Regions from separate parts of the Bacillus sp. 37MA genome, predicted to be linked through region 2. Evidence: predicted binding sites of a transcription regulator. Region 2 holds the regulator's gene; the other holds the start of a gene.
What was found. Region 2 encodes LexA, which represses DNA repair genes until DNA is damaged. Its sites were predicted from a motif close to CGAACATATGTTCG; they were not measured.
Positions count from the first base shown of each region.

Region 1: a site for LexA is predicted at 4,212-4,225, ahead of A3M5_RS23500 (YolD-like family protein). Genes of this name have one in related genera too.

Region 1 is NZ_KB889755.1:14,585-22,629, reverse strand. Features, by position in the region: gene A3M5_RS0121625 (type IA DNA topoisomerase) at 1-419, shown strand, start outside; gene A3M5_RS0121620 (DUF3991 domain-containing protein) at 437-1,396, shown strand; gene A3M5_RS0121610 (immunoglobulin-like domain-containing protein) at 1,794-2,231, opposite strand; gene A3M5_RS0121605 (hypothetical protein) at 2,543-3,721, shown strand; gene A3M5_RS23500 (YolD-like family protein) at 4,301-4,639, shown strand; gene A3M5_RS0121590 (Y-family DNA polymerase) at 4,629-5,912, shown strand; gene A3M5_RS0121580 (hypothetical protein) at 7,504-7,698, shown strand; gene A3M5_RS0121575 (RES family NAD+ phosphorylase) at 7,770-8,045, opposite strand, start outside.
Region 2 is NZ_KB889752.1:1,008,941-1,016,985, forward strand. Features, by position in the region: gene A3M5_RS0105630 (DNA polymerase IV) at 92-1,327, shown strand; gene A3M5_RS0105635 (ABC transporter ATP-binding protein) at 1,513-2,532, shown strand; gene A3M5_RS0105640 (ABC transporter permease) at 2,525-3,316, shown strand; gene A3M5_RS0105645 (ABC transporter permease) at 3,320-4,105, shown strand; gene lexA (transcriptional repressor LexA) at 4,402-5,019, opposite strand; gene yneA (cell division suppressor protein YneA) at 5,174-5,485, shown strand; gene A3M5_RS0105660 (YneB family resolvase-like protein) at 5,492-6,145, shown strand; gene A3M5_RS0105665 (DUF896 domain-containing protein) at 6,218-6,451, shown strand; gene tkt (transketolase) at 6,581-8,045, shown strand, end outside.

The sequences.
Region 1 (8,045 bases), on a different contig from region 2:
TGAAGAAAATTGGTCAACGGGAAGGAGACCCAACCAAATTTTTAAGCAATATTCAAAAATTCATTACTCACTTATTAGAGGAAGCACCGAAACAATTAGCGTCCGAATTGATTACTGATCGGGTTGAAAAGGCAATCACCGTTAATGCTGTAGGGACTTGTCCTTGCTGCCAAAAATCCATTATTGATAAAGGCAAGTTTTATGGTTGTGAAGGATATTCCGATGGCTGCCGTTTTTCACTTCCCAAAATATATTTGAACAAAACCATAAGTGAAACCAATATCAAAAAATTACTTAAAAACAAAAAAACCGGTGTGATCAAAGGCTTTAAAGGTAAAAAGGACAAAGTGTTCGAAGCAATGCTCATCTTAAATGATGCAAATGAATTAAAAATGGAGTTTCCAAAGAATAAACAGTAGGAAAGGGGGAATGCCGCATGGCGAAAAAAAGCGTCACTGCGGACGAAATTATGAAAGCAAGGGATGTAGATTTGCTATCATATCTCGAAGACAAAGGGGAGCAATTTAAGAAAGAAGGTGCTTATTATCGTCATGTAGAACATGACAGTCTCGTTATAAAAGACAATATGTATGCATGGAATAGTCGGAGTGAAAAAGGATATGGAGCGATTAATTTTGCGAAAATGTTTTATGGAATGACATTTGTTGAAGCAGTCCAAGACATTAATAACGGAGATTACCCAACGATTAGTGCTGAGAAGGGTCCTAGAGAACAGAAAAAGATAGAACCATTTGTCTATCCAGTGGAATATGAAGTCAAGGATCAGACAGCAGCAAGGGATTATTTAGTGAATGAACGCAAAATTGATGAACGCCTTGTCAATTGGCTGTTTGATAAAGACTTGATTGCACAAGACCAACGAAAAAATATTGTGTTTAAATGGAGGGAACAAGGAGGAAAAGGGGAAGTCGTTGGTGCTGATAGGCAAGGTACAACGAAGATGGACAATAAACGAGGGTCATTTAAACAGATATTGCCGAATGGTAAACAACATTCTGGCTTTACAGTCGATATAGGGAAACCCGAAACTTTATACTTTTTCGAAAGTCCGATTGATATGCTCTCCTATTGGAGTATTCAAAAAGGGAATTTAGATAATGCACGTCTTACTAGCATGAATGGGCTAAAATTTAAAACTCTTTTTCAATCAACTATTGAAGCTAAAAAAGAAGGGTTAGAAATAAAGAAAGTTGTTTTAGGGATTGATAATGATAAAGGGGGGCATGAGTTTATAAAAAAACTGGATTCCATTGTGAAATGGGACATTCTTGAAACGGCTTTGCCGCCAACATTAGGGGATGATTGGAATAATGAGTTGAAGAAATTAAGTGCTGTATCTCCTACTAAAACACGTGAAACAGCACTAGAACGCTAAAATTATTACACATAAACACAAGTATAATTGTGTTTATGTGTAATTGTGTTTATTTGAAATTATTCATTCAGAACGATAACTATTCAATTAATTTGATTGTTGCTTTTTATCTGCATAATAGTTCCAAATATAATAGACAATCCAAAATATAATAATTGTTAAAAATGAATAATGCCTATATTCATTAGGAAGAAAGGTATTTAGTAATAGTGCAACAATTAAAAATGATGGCATAAGTATCCAATAACGCTTATTTTTAAAGTCTTTAAACATAATATCCCCTTTACCTTAACATAGCTTTTATTTTAATCAAGATTACACATAAACACAATTACACTTGTATTCATGTGTAATTGTGTTTATTTAAAAATCTTTATTAGGAAGCGAAAATATCTTGTCACTCTATAATTTCAAAAGGAGCAGCAATGTAAGAATCACTAAACGTCTTTACGATTCTATACTCGCCAGTAGTGAGTTCATATACTGTAAGATCGTTATTAAGTGAAATGGTTTGTGATTCTACTTTATGTGGAATTAGATAATGCCCTTCATCTGTAAAAAGAGGGTTCTTTAGTGGATAGTCAAACCATACTCCTTCTATCTTTTTCTGAATGCTAAATCTAAGTCCATAAATTATTTCCGTATCTCCCTCATTCTCAAGACGAATAGTAAGTTCTTTATCCGTTACCGTATAATCCTCTTTTTCTGTTTTTATTGAAATGTCCTCTTTTGAAGAGGGAAGATCTTGATGCGCGACTTTCGTTAAGTTCTCATTTGCCCAGCTAATTTCGTGTTTTCCATTTTGCTGACATGCAGATAGTAAAAAAGAGAACAATATTAAATAAGAAGCAAAAAATTTATATTTTTTTATAAGAATCTCTCCTTTTTATCATTTTAAACTAAACAAGAAATATAACCCGTATCCATCAAAATGTATGCCGCAGATCTAGATTTGAAATAAAGATGTACCGTTTTAAAGAAAGTTGTACGGTTTGTAAAAAAGTTGCACCGTTTCATTTCTTTTCGATTAAAGAATTCTTTTAGCCAACTATTAATGTTTTTTTGTATTCATGTTGAGCGTATTTACGATATAATAAAGTACTTTGGAAACCTTTGGTTAATTTAGAGAGATGAGGGAAGAAAGTTATGATAAATTATCAAGAGTTGAAGGATTTATATAGTAACAAGTTTATATCAAGATTAAGTCGTAATCCTAGAAAAATATATAGAAATTGCTTGGTAGGCATGTTTGTTACATCTTTAATGATTGGAGATGAACAAAAGAAGCAAAAGGAATTCTTAATTAATATGAATTTTTGTAAAGACATATTAAATAATCCTAAAGGTTTCTTGCTTGACGAACAGTTGCAAAGGGTAGATGAACTTGTTCAAAGTTCATTAAAAAATATTTTTGTGAAAAATCCAAGTACCAAAAAAACAGAAGATACAATAATAGAATTAATGAGAAAAGCTATTGATTATAAGTTAAAGGAGACTCGTTATTTATTAAAATTTGAAGATTTAGACCATGTAATGGATTTAAAATCATTATTTTCACGTATTCAAAAAAATTCTAATCCTAATATGAGTTACCATCATTGGATTGAATTTGATCTAAAAGCTGGTCTTGTACCGTCATTTCCGGACTTTATTACATATGCAGATTTAGTTTCTTTATGGAATATGTTTTTAGATAAACGGGAAGCGTTGATAAATGAACAAGTTTTTAACAAAGTGTTTTTAGATAAACGGGAAGCGTTGATAAATGAACAAGTTTTTAACAAAGATCCGAAGAAGGTTAGACTTCTTAACAGTGAGTTACATGCTTTATATATTTCTTCGTGGATACAAGGTGTCACATTTGTTGAATCTTATTTATATTATGTATTTTATAATATACAAAAAGGTAAGTACCCTCTTAAATCAGAAAAGGCACAAGGGTACATTAAGTCTACTTTGCCAGACGACAACCAAATAATTGATAAATTAATAATTTCTGAATTTAGCACAGAACAGAATAAAGATGATATTGCTCATATTAAGAGCTTGCATAAGAAATATATAGATATAAACAAGACTAGAAACAGATTCATCCATGCTTCAGCTTTTGAGGAAAACAACAGTTCACACTTATTACCATTAATTGATTCTAAGTATGGAGACTTGCCTACTGTTTTAGAAACGTGTACGAATTTAGTATTGGAAATTGAAAAGCTATTACCTTCAGATTTGAAGATTTTGTTTTGGTGGGAGGCAGTAGACCATCCTATTTATAAAGACTTTGAAAAAGGTAATTTTGTAAAGAGAACTGATATATCTATTTAGCCATAGTAAACTCATTAATAAATATTTCTTTATTAAGAATAAGAATAGAGAAAAAAGGCGGCCAGCTGCAAAGCAGTTGGCTAATCTTTTTTATTATTAAAAAATAAGGAGAAGAATGTGGTTTTGAAATAAAGTCACGATGTTATAAAAAAGACGCGATGAAATACGTTGGTAGACTTTTTGAAAATACTGATATAACAGTGTTATTGACAATATTTCGATTAAACTTTTTTATAAAAAGCAGACTTCAATTTATTAATGAAGCGATTATTTTAATCAATCTTTTTTCAAAAAGCAAATTTGAGATATGGCGTGAAATCAACGTTTATCACATTCTTTTTATCAAACTTAATTCAAAAGCTACAGCAGAATAGGGGTTTGCGGGATATTGTTATTCAAAATTCATATCTAATTAACACAATTACACATATACACAATACTACTTGTATTTATGTGTAATTGTGTTTTACTAAAAATAGTAGATATAGACCAAACATTTATTCTTAATACTCTTGAATAAAGGAACTTACGTTTGTATACTATATAAAAAGAACCTTTGTTCCATAGGAGGGACACAAAATGCTCTATAATGACCGAAAGATGTTGAAATGGCAGGGCATGTTACTATCTGAACATGTGGAAATGATTAAAATGGAAGAAACAGAAAAAACGCCGATTTTTTTGGATGAACAAGCGGCAGAAGAGTTTAATCGAATGGTGAATGAATCGTATCATCAATCGAAGCCCATTTTTATCGAAGTAAATACGTTTGGACTTCCTTATATTGAAGCTACTGGCATTGTGCAGTCATTGAATAGCCATAACGGGCGTCTGATACTAATTGGAAAGGGAATGTTCTGTTTGAAGGACATTGTTTCTATTCGCTTTGTAGAAGAGGGCGACGAGCATGGAAATTGATTATAATACACTGCCTAAACGCGATCTGCTTTTTATTGATGTTAAGTCTTACTTTGCGTCAATAGAAGCTGTCCGCCGTAGAATTCATCCGCTTCATGCGTATGTGATCGTCGTAGCAAATAAAGAACGGCCCGGATCGGTTATTTTAGCTTCAAGCCCTAGAGTGAAGCAGGAATTGGGTATTTCCACAGGCTCAAGGAACTGGGAAATCAATCGAAATGATCCTCGATTAATCATTGTTGAACCCTCAATGGGGCTGTATTTGAAGGTAAATAAAATGATCGTGGACATCGTGAAACGATTTGTTGCCGATGAGGATCTTCACATCTATTCGATAGATGAAATGGTAATTGATACCACTTTTGTAACTAAATTGCATGGAGATAAGTTTGAAATTGCTAGGAAAATTCAGCAAACGATATTTAAAGAATTAAGGTTGGTCGTAACGATTGGAATCGGAGATAATCCCTTGCTTGCCAAATTAGCGCTTGATAACGAAGCAAAAAAAGCACCTAATGGGATGGCCTATTGGAGCTATGAAAACATTCCCGAAACGATTTGGCGTATTCCAAAGCTAACAGATATGTGGGGCATTTCTTATGGCTATGAAGAACGGCTGAAAAGGATGGGAATTGAAAGCGTCTACGATTTGGCCCACGCAGACAAAAATAAGCTGAAAGATCGGTTTGGTATTATGGGTCTACAATTATTTTTTCATTCTTGGGGCGTAGACTACACCATTTTATCTGAACGGGACAGCCTTCCAAACGGAGAAAAGTCATTCTCAAAGGGACAAGTGCTTATGAGGGACTATTATAAAGAAAATGAAATTACCATCGTTATAAAAGAAATGGTGGATGAGGTTAGTTCTCGGCTACGTAAACATGGTGTAGCTGCTGCAAAGATTGCGCTGACCGTATCCTATTCACGTGATATTGAGGAACGAGGATTCAATAAACAGATGCAGCTGCCGAAGAATACAAACCATACGATGGAGTTAACCAGGCATTTCATCCAGATCTTTCGACAGCACTGGCAGGGACAGCCTGTACGACAAATATATGTTTCATGCGGTAAACTGCGCAAATTTGAATATGAACAACTTGATTTATTTACAACGGCAGATGTGATGGAAAAAAGCCATGCGATTGATACGGTGATGGATGAGTTGAGGAGTCGTTATGGGAAAGATGCCATTTTCAAAGCATATAATCTCATGAAAGGTGGAACGTATTTAAGCAGAGCAAATCATATAGGAGGACATAAGGGATAATTTAATAAATTCGAATAAACTAAGTTGATATGATAAAAAACCGCTTGTTTGGATTTAAAATAAAGCTTGCGTATATGAAAAAAGATTGTTCAAAATCCTGTATTATTCTGAATGCAGGATGTTTTTATATGTTATTCAACTAATATTACACAAGTAGTAATGTGTAATTGTATTATTGTTTCGTCGAATTTTCCTTCTGATTTTTTGTATTCGAATTTGATAATTTATTTATATATTTATATATTGTGTAATTGTGTAAATGTATAATTTGTGATATAATTAAAGAATAATAGCATAGGTTTTCTCAAGGGTGGTCAGCTCATCCCCAAATGAAAGGGGGTGGTGCTGTTGACTACATTCGAGTCATTGATGTTTGCCGTAACGTTTGCAAGCCTTATTGTCGCGATATTGTCATTTAACCAAAAAAAATAATCCACCCTTGAGTTCGACGCTCTAGTGGATTATTCCCTTAATTGCTGATTGCCCATATGGGAACCTGCTATTGATGACCGTTTCGATCTCGTAAATCGGAGCGGTCTTTTTTTAATTTATGTGTTGTTATTCTTATTATACCCTATTTTTTTGAAAAAGTCTTGATTTTCCTTTATTTGTTTTAATACATGTAGATGTTATTAAGTATAAACACATTTACACAAGTATTAAAGTGTAATTGTATAAAGTGATAATTTTCAGTGGTAATTAAATGTTTTATCCAGATCATATGTGTTATAATCATCTTATATATTACTAAAAGTAATATATAAGATGATAAGGGAAGGGATGAGCCGTTAGGTATCCCGTTCCAATCAAAGACTATTCAATTTTAGTAGGGGTGACGTATCCCCGCATTTACATTATGAACGATTAAAGTTTAATTTATACATGGATTGCTATTTTACGTTAATGAATTAAGTCCTAGTATGTTTCATTTGCAAAGGGGGGAAGGCCAATGCATTTTAAATCATTTACAGCAGGGATGTTTGTTGCTTGGTTGTGTGCTTGTGTAGTTTGGGAAATATTTAACTGAGCAGTACGTTGATACTGCACAGTAGACTCATAAGGAGGAATACATTTTATTCTCAACAGTTCGTTCATAAGGTAGAATAATGTGCTTGAGATTCACTCTCTCGTGCAACGAAATTAAAAATTGCGGGTATTCGTCTTACTCGTAACACTTTTACTAAGCAATAGACACGATTAACTATGTGAACTATTCGATTGCCATATCAACAGCTTTTAAAGTTGATCAAACAAATCATTATAAAAAGATTAAACGACTTTAATAGCCTACTGTCATTTAAATCGACGGTAGGTTACTGCATTTCAGAATATGAAATTAAACAACTTTATATCAGTACACAAAAATTATAGCTAGAATGATTCTCTTATTATTGAATTTTGAACTATGTGCTAAATTCAAATAAATTTTATTTTAAACACCTCTCTTATAAAAAGGAGCAGATTATCATGAAAAAAGCATTAGCAGCATCTATAGTCACTAGCTTTTAAATCAATATTTAGTCATACACTGTCATACACTGTCATAACATATATGACTATGTATGACAGTATATTACTAAGGAGGGGTAAAATGAAAGAAAAGCCGCGCATTCAATTTAGAGCGACTAAAGAAGACGAAAAAAGGCTTTTTGAACTTATGCAACATATGCAAGATTATTCCTTTAAAGAGGTCACAAAATCGGACATCCTAAGATTTGCAGTTAAAAGGCTGCATGAAGAGTTGATACAAAACAGCAGAAGAAACGAAAATCATAATTATATATGATATTAATGTTTCTATTCTATTTAAAATAAAGGTGAGTTGTTTAGATCAAACAAATCTCACCTTTAAAAACATTAAATATGAACACTTTCATTTATATTAGCGGAATAGCCAACTGTCATACCCATGTACTCAAACCCTCTTTCGATGTTCTCTAAGAATACATAGTTGTATGCATCTGGAAAAAGAGTGCTTGTAAATCTTATTGCTTGAATTTTTGCTGCGCGACAACATTGGGCTAAAAAGTTAGGAATAAGATATTCAGGCTTAATGGTTGATTGGCTAGTGGAACTAAATTCACAGTAATTAAATAAAGGACACTCCTGATCAACTAAATCTAAAAACTGTAT
Region 2 (8,045 bases):
AACATGGACTTGCCTGCTACTTCATCAGCATTCGGGCAAGTCTTTTTGATTGGAGAAAACAAAGTGAAACAATGTAGTCGGTGAACAACTCATGATAGAAATATTGAACAAATTATACGAGGATGAAGGTGAGTTTATGAATGCTTTTTATCCGAAAAAAGGACGGGTGATTTTTCATATTGATGCGAATGCCTTTTTTGCGAGTGTGGAGATGGCGGAAGATCCGACACTTCAGAATAAACCGGTTATCGTCGCGGGCAATCCAGGTGAGCGAAAAGGGATTGTCGTAGCAGCGAATTACTTGTGTAAAAACCGTGGAGTCTACACGACAATGCCTCTTTGGGAAGCGAAAAAGCTTGTACCAGAAGCCGTCGTAAAAAAGCCCAATCACAAGCTATACCGCGAGTATTCAGTGAAAATATTTGCATTTTTGACTGGAATTTCACCGATCATCGAATTCGCCTCCATTGATGAAGCCTATTTGGATATTACGAACTGTGCGCATCTCGGCTCACCAATGGAGATTGCTCAAACGATACAGAGGGACATAGTGAAGCTCTTTAACATCCCGATTTCAATCGGTATTGCACCGAATAAATTTTTGGCAAAAATGGCGAGTAACATGCAAAAACCGCTTGGGTTAACGGTGCTTCGTAAACGGGATATCGAACATGTTTTATGGGGAAAGCCGGTCATTGAAATGCATGGAATTGGCAAAAAAACTGCAGAAAAGCTGCATGATAGAGGCATTTTGACGATGGGAGATTTGGCGAGAGCAGATGTGAAATTCGTGAAAATCCTTCTCGGCGTGAGAGGCGTACAGCTGCATGAGCGTATCAATGGAAAAGACGACAGGCCTGTAAATCCTGAAGCGAATACATCGTTTAAAAGCATCGGCAACTCGTCGACATTCCCGAAAAATGTGACTGAAACAGAGGATATTTCTAATAAAATCAATAGATTGGCATGCTCTATCAGTCAACGGATGAAGCAGAAAAAAGTCGTATCCAATACGCTTCAACTAACGATTCGATATGGGAATTTTAAAACGATTACTCGAAGTCAGGCGTTGGAGAAAGACATTGATGAAGCGAAGGACATTATCCAGTACGCAGAAACACTCTTTTTTAAACACTGGAATGGTAACCCCGTCCGGCTAATCGGGATAACGGCACAAAATGTAGTGAAAAAAAGTGAACAAACAACGCAGTTAGACATTTTTTCGTATGCAGAAGAAGCCGATAAAATTGAACCGCTGCTTACAACTATAGAGGCAATCAAACGAAAATTTGGCGACGCGATTATTAAAAAAGGATCTGATTTGTAAGGGCTAAATGAACATTCGGCAATCCCTTTTAACCGAGTATAAAAGATTATCTCAATCTAAACTGATTAGGTGCTTAAAACATGGTCAGTTTTTCTCTGCTGGGAGAAAAGTAAATTACATTGTCACTCTGTACACTCTTCGGTAAACTAGATTAAGGTATATAGATAGAGGAGTCGTTGATTGTTATGGTAGAAAATATGATTGAAGTAAAAGAGTTACGTAAAGAGTTTAAGTCGCATTCGAGCCGTTCTGGGTTGAAAGGAGCGTTTCGCGATTTGTTAACGCGCAATTATAAGGTTGTTCCAGCGGTGAATGATATTTCATTTACTGTGAAAAGTGGCGAGATGGTCGGCTATATCGGCGAAAATGGAGCGGGTAAGTCAACGAGTATTAAAATGCTGACGGGAATTTTAACGCCAACTTCTGGCGTGGTGAAGGTGAATGGGATGGATCCGCATAAAGAGCGTGAGCAATTTGTTCGGTCGATCGGAGTGGTGTTTGGACAGCGGTCACAGCTATGGTGGGACATCGCTGTTCAAGAATCGTTCCGTTTGTTAAAGAAAGTGTACAATGTGCCGGATGATGTGTATAACGATCATATGAATCACGTCATTGAATCACTAGACATTGCACCGCTTTTAGATAAACCGGTTCGAAAACTGTCACTCGGTCAGCGGATGCGTTGTGAGCTGGCGGCGGCCCTTCTCCACAATCCTCCTCTGTTGTTTTTGGATGAACCGACAATCGGGCTGGATGTGCTTGTGAAGTTGAAAATTCGTGAGTTTTTGAAAGAAATGAACGAAAAATACAATACGACGATTTTGCTGACGACACATGACTTAACCGATATTGAGGCGCTTTGCGAACGGGTTGTGATGCTGGATGAAGGAAAAATCATTTACGACGGGAAGCTTGCCAATTTGCGTTCCAATTGGGGAGAAGGAAAGCAAATTGAATTTCAGTTTGCGGATCTTCATATGACAAAAGAGCGGTTAACGCCGCTATTGGTAGGGTTTGATGCTGTATGGACGCCGGGAGATCGGAACAATGTATGGGTCGCAAACGTGAAAAATGATGAACAGATCATTTCAAATGCAATTGGCTGCGTCGTCGCTGCGCATAAAATAATGGATTTAAAAGTCCATGAAATGTCGATTGAGGACATTATTCGCAATATTTATGAAGAAGGTATTATGAATGGGTAAGTATATTGAAATGATCCGGATTCGTTTTCTTATGATGCTTGCCTACCGGACGAATTATTACAGCGGCATTTTGATTTACAGTATTAATATTGGAGCGTATTACTTTCTTTGGACAGCAATCTATGGAGACAAAGGGTCGATTGAAGGAATGACCGTTCTTCAAATGACCTCATATATTGCGATTGCGTGGATGGCAAGGGCCTTTTATTTCAATAATATTGATCGGGAAATCGCGCAGGAAATTAAAGAAGGCAAAGTTGCGGTTGAATTGATCCGTCCTTACAACTACTTACTTATGAAAACGATGCAAGGATTCGGGGAAGGTATTTTCCGATTATCGTTTTTCTCGATTCCCGGCATGATCATTGTTGCGCTTATATTTCCGATCACATTTTCAGCTGATCCGATTGTGTGGCTTTTATTTGTGCTGGCACTAGTATTCAGCTTTTTAATCAATATGCAAATTAACTTGTTAACAGGAATTTTGACGTTTTTCTTTTTTAATAATGCAGGTTTGATTCGGGCAAAACGTGTCATTATTGATCTCTTTTCAGGATTATTGCTGCCGATTAGTTTTTTCCCCGGATGGGCGCAGCGGATAATGGATTTTCTGCCGTTTCAAGGAATCAGTTATGTTCCGAGCATGATTTTCACGGAAAGTTTGAGCGGATCAGCGGCCGTGAATGCGCTATTATTTCAATTTGTATGGGTGTTAATTTTGACTGTGCCAATTCAAGTACTATGGCTCACTGCGAGAAAGCAATTAGTCGTTCAGGGGGGATAAGAGATGAAATATGCAGCGATCTTTTTTCAATATGCCGCCCAGTATTTGAAGACGAGGTTTACATACCGTGTTGATACCGTCATTGAAATTGTGTCGGACCTGTTATCTCAAGCGGTTAATTTCATTTTTATTTTACTCGTTTTTAATCATACATCTTTTATTAGCGGCTGGTCGCGGGATGAAATTATTTTTATTTATGGCTTTTTTCTCGTGCCATTTGCGATCTTTGGAGCATTTTTTAACATTTGGGATTTCAATGAACGGTATATCGTAAAAGGAGAAATGGACCGCATTTTAACGCGGCCGATTCATAGTCTTTTTCAAATTGTACTTGAGCGGATGGAACTTGAATCGCTCTTTGGCGTGATCACCGGGATAGGTGTCATGTTCTATGCAGGAAGCAGGTTAGAGTTAAGCTTTTCATGGTACGATCCGTTTATCTTTGTCGCCATGGTATTAGGCGGCACGCTTGTATATTCAGCGATTTTTGTCCTCATTGCGAGCATTAGTTTTTGGTCCGACAGCCCGACAAGCATCATGCCGATGATATACAATATTGGCAACTACGGTCGTTATCCGGTTGATATTTACAATCATGTCATCCGATTTGTGCTTACATGGATTTTGCCATTTGCATTTGTCGGCGTCTATCCAGCAGCCTACTTTTTAGGTCGGAAAGACTGGTATGTGTACGCGTTTATGACACCCGTGGCAGGTATCATGTTCTTTATGATCTCTGTCGTTATGTGGAATATCGGTGTCACAAAGTATAGAGGGGCAGGAAATTAATCGAACCGTAATAAATCGTTCCTTTCATACTATGACGAATTATGTTGACAATGAGTGAAAAATTTTATATATTTATGTATGCGATGAGCTCATTTGCGTAAGACGGACGGACATTCCTTTTAGGAACATGTTGTGGAGCATGGTCTGGACGCCGCAAATTTCGAGAAAACACTCTGTCTTCTGACAGGGTGTTTTTTATTTGTTTTGAAAAATCCCCTGAGACCGAGGGGATTTTTTGTATTGTCATACGCCAGGTTGATCCATCATAACGTGGAGTATACGGACGGGCAGTCATTTTAAATAACTTCTCGATACACGCCGGTGACGATTCCTAAAATGGTGACCGTTGGAAGCAAAATTGGCTCCATGGATGCGTTTTCAGGCTGAAGACGGATATGATCCGCTTCTTTAAAGAAACGTTTAACCGTTGCTTCATCATCCTCTGTCATAGCAACAACAATATCACCGTTTTTCGCTGTTTGCTGCTGTTTGACAACAACGTAGTCACCATTTAAAATGCCAGCTTCTTTCATGCTTTCGCCGACGATTTCAAGCATAAATACGTTCTCATCTGGTGGAGCGAGTCGTTCAGGAAGCGGAAAATACTCTTCAATGTTTTCAATGGCTGTAATTGGTATGCCGGCAGTCACTTTGCCAATGACTGGTACGTTAACGGGGTGCTGTTTTGGTACAGAACTATCCGTGTCTAAAATTTCAATCGCACGCGGTTTTGTTGGATCGCGGCGAATATAGTTTTTGCTTTCAAGTCTTGCCAGATGTCCATGAACAGTTGAGCTTGAAGCGAGTCCAACCGCTTCACCAATTTCACGAACGGAAGGTGGATACCCTTTTCTTCGTACTTCATCCTTAATGAAATCAAGAATGTCTTGCTGACGTTTTGATAGTTTTGTCATTACCTACACCTCTCTTATTTTGTGTTTGCCTACAGTATAACATGTGTTCTGGAAAATGACAAACGTAGGTTCGGAATTCTTCTTGACTGAAACGAGCGTTCGTTTTATTATGAGAATATGTAACGAACGAGTATTCGAGGAAAGGGTGTTCTTATTGGGAAAAGCCAAAAATTATGCATTTATGTTAACATTAGCCGTGATGATTATATTAGCAGCCTTCTATTTTACTTTTAACGGAGTAGAGGCCCCATCCTATTCTGAAATAAAAGTGGAAAAAGGAGATTCGCTCTGGAGTTTGGCAGAAGAGTACAAAACACTTCATGACATGGATGAGATAGAATTCATTAAATGGGTACAGGACGAAAATGGTTTGATCACAACGAAAATTTTGCCAGGCGAACAGCTTATCATTCCGGTGCCGTCTGTAAAAAGCGACGGTGGGCTGCAACTGGCGGATGGAGACTGATGATAGATGAAAAAAGCGGTTTTATATTGCCGAGTGAGTACAGAAAAGGAAGAGCAGGTAACATCGCTTGAGAGGCAGGAAGAAGAACTAAAAGCACTAGCAAAAGCAAAAGGATTTCAAACGGCAGCGGTTATTAAAGACCAGGCGAGTGGATATGATCTCGACCGGCCAGGTATGCTCGAGCTGCTCGATCTAGTAAAAAGTGATGATATTGATGCCGTGTTAATTCAAGATGAAACGAGAATTGGACGCGGCAATGCTAAAATTGCGCTTATCCATTGTTTATTTAAAGAAGGTGTAGTGGTTTATAGCATTGCAGATGACGGTGAACTGCACATGTCTGATTCGGATTCAATGATTTTGCAGATTGTCAGCATAGTAGAAGAATACCAACGGAAAATTCATAATTTGAAGATTAAACGGGGGATGAAACGGGCGGTGGCCAAAGGATATCGGCCTGAAAAGAATTTAAAAAATCGTGGCAATGATCAAGGGCGCAGTCGGAAAGAAATCCCGGTGACAGAGATTGTTCGGCTTCGTGAAAATGGCTTAACATACGAGGAAATCGCCGCAACATTGCGCGGATTCGGGTACAATATTTCGCGCGCGACGGTTCACCGGCGTTACATAGAATATAAAGAAAGTGAATTAATCAACTAGGAAGCTTTTTTCTTGTCATGGTTCGTTCTGTTGTGTACGATAACGGCATAAATAGAAAGGAGCATGATCCCATTGTTATCATCTGAAAAGATTGCACGCATAAATGAACTAGCGAAAAAAGCGAAAGAAACGTCTTTGACGGATGCCGAATTAAAAGAGCAATCCGCGCTTCGTAAAGAATATTTAACAACATTCCGCTCATCAATGCGTCAGACAGTCGAATCTGTCCGCATTTTTGATCCGACAGGCGATGAAGTGACGCCGAAAAAGGTGCGGGACATTCAAAAAAGAAAAAAGTTAAATTAAGGAATGTTAAAAAAAGATAAAATCTGATGATTTTCTCTTTTTTTTCACATTGTTCTGCTTTATTGTTGTGTATTCTTCAAAAGACATTTAATATAGAGGAGTAAATCACCTTTTGAAAGGATGGATCACATGTTTGATAAAACAGACCAACTAGCGGTCACAACAATCCGTACACTATCTATTGATGCAATTGAAAAAGCGAATTCCGGCCATCCGGGTTTGCCGATGGGTGCTGCTCCGATGGCGTATGCACTCTGGACGAAAGTGATGAACCACAATCCGAAAAATCCACAATGGTTTAACCGGGATCGATTCGTATTGTCTGCAGGTCACGGTTCCATGCTTTTATATAGCTTGCTTCACCTTGCTGGCTATAATTTGCCACTTGACGAGCTTAAAAATTTCCGTCAGTGGGGAAGTAAAACACCGGGTCATCCGGAATATAAACATACAGACGGCGTTGAAGCAACAACAGGTCCGCTTGGCCAAGGGATTGCGATGGCTGTCGGTATGGCAATGGCAGAGCGTCATCTTGCATCTGTTTATAACAAAGATGGACACGAAGTCATTGGTCACCATACATACGCACTTTGCGGTGATGGTGATTTAATGGAAGGTGTTGCATCAGAAGCAGCGTCGCTTGCAGCACATTTGAAATTAAATCGTCTCGTTCTTCTTTATGATTCAAATGACATTTCACTTGATGGAGATCTGGACAAATCATTCTCTGAAAGTGTAGAAGGCCGCTTTACAGCATACGGATGGAATTATATCCGTGTAGAAGATGGTAACGATCTTGAAGCTGTGACAAACGCGCTTGAATCTGCGAAAAAAGAAGACAACCGTCCAACAATCATCGAAGTAAAAACAGTGATTGGCTATGGTTCTCCAAACAAATCGGGTAAATCTGAATCACATGGTGCTCCACTAGGCGCAGACGAAATGAAGTTAACAAAAGATTATTACAAGTGGACATTTGATCAAGATTTCCACGTGCCGGACGAAGTATACAACCGTTTTGAAGAAGCCGCTGTTGGTCGTGGTGCGCAGGCGCAAGCTGAATGGGAAAAATCATTTGCATCATACAAAGAAAACTACCCTGAATTGGCGGCACAGCTTGAAAAAGCGATTAGCGGTGAACTTCCTGACGGATGGGATGCTGATCTGCCTGTTTATAAAGAAGGAACAGCTTCTGCATCGCGTGCAACGTCAGGTGATGCATTAAATGCAATCGCGAAAAACGTACCGACACTTATCGGTGGATCTGCTGACCTTGCTGGTTCAAACAAAACAACAATCAAAAACGTTGGCGATTTCATGCCAGGACAGTATGAAGGACGCAACATCTGGTTTGGTGTACGCGAATTCGCAATGGGTGCGGCGATGAACGGTATGGCCCTACATGGCGGTCTTCAAGTATTTGGCGGGACATTCTTCGTGTTCTCTGACTACCTTCGTCCAGCGATTCGATTAGCAGCGTTGATGGGTCTTCCTGTCACATATGTATTCACACATGACAGTATTGCGGTAGGAGAAGATGGTCCGACACATGAGCCGATTGAACAATTGTCTTCATTACGCGCAATGCCGAACT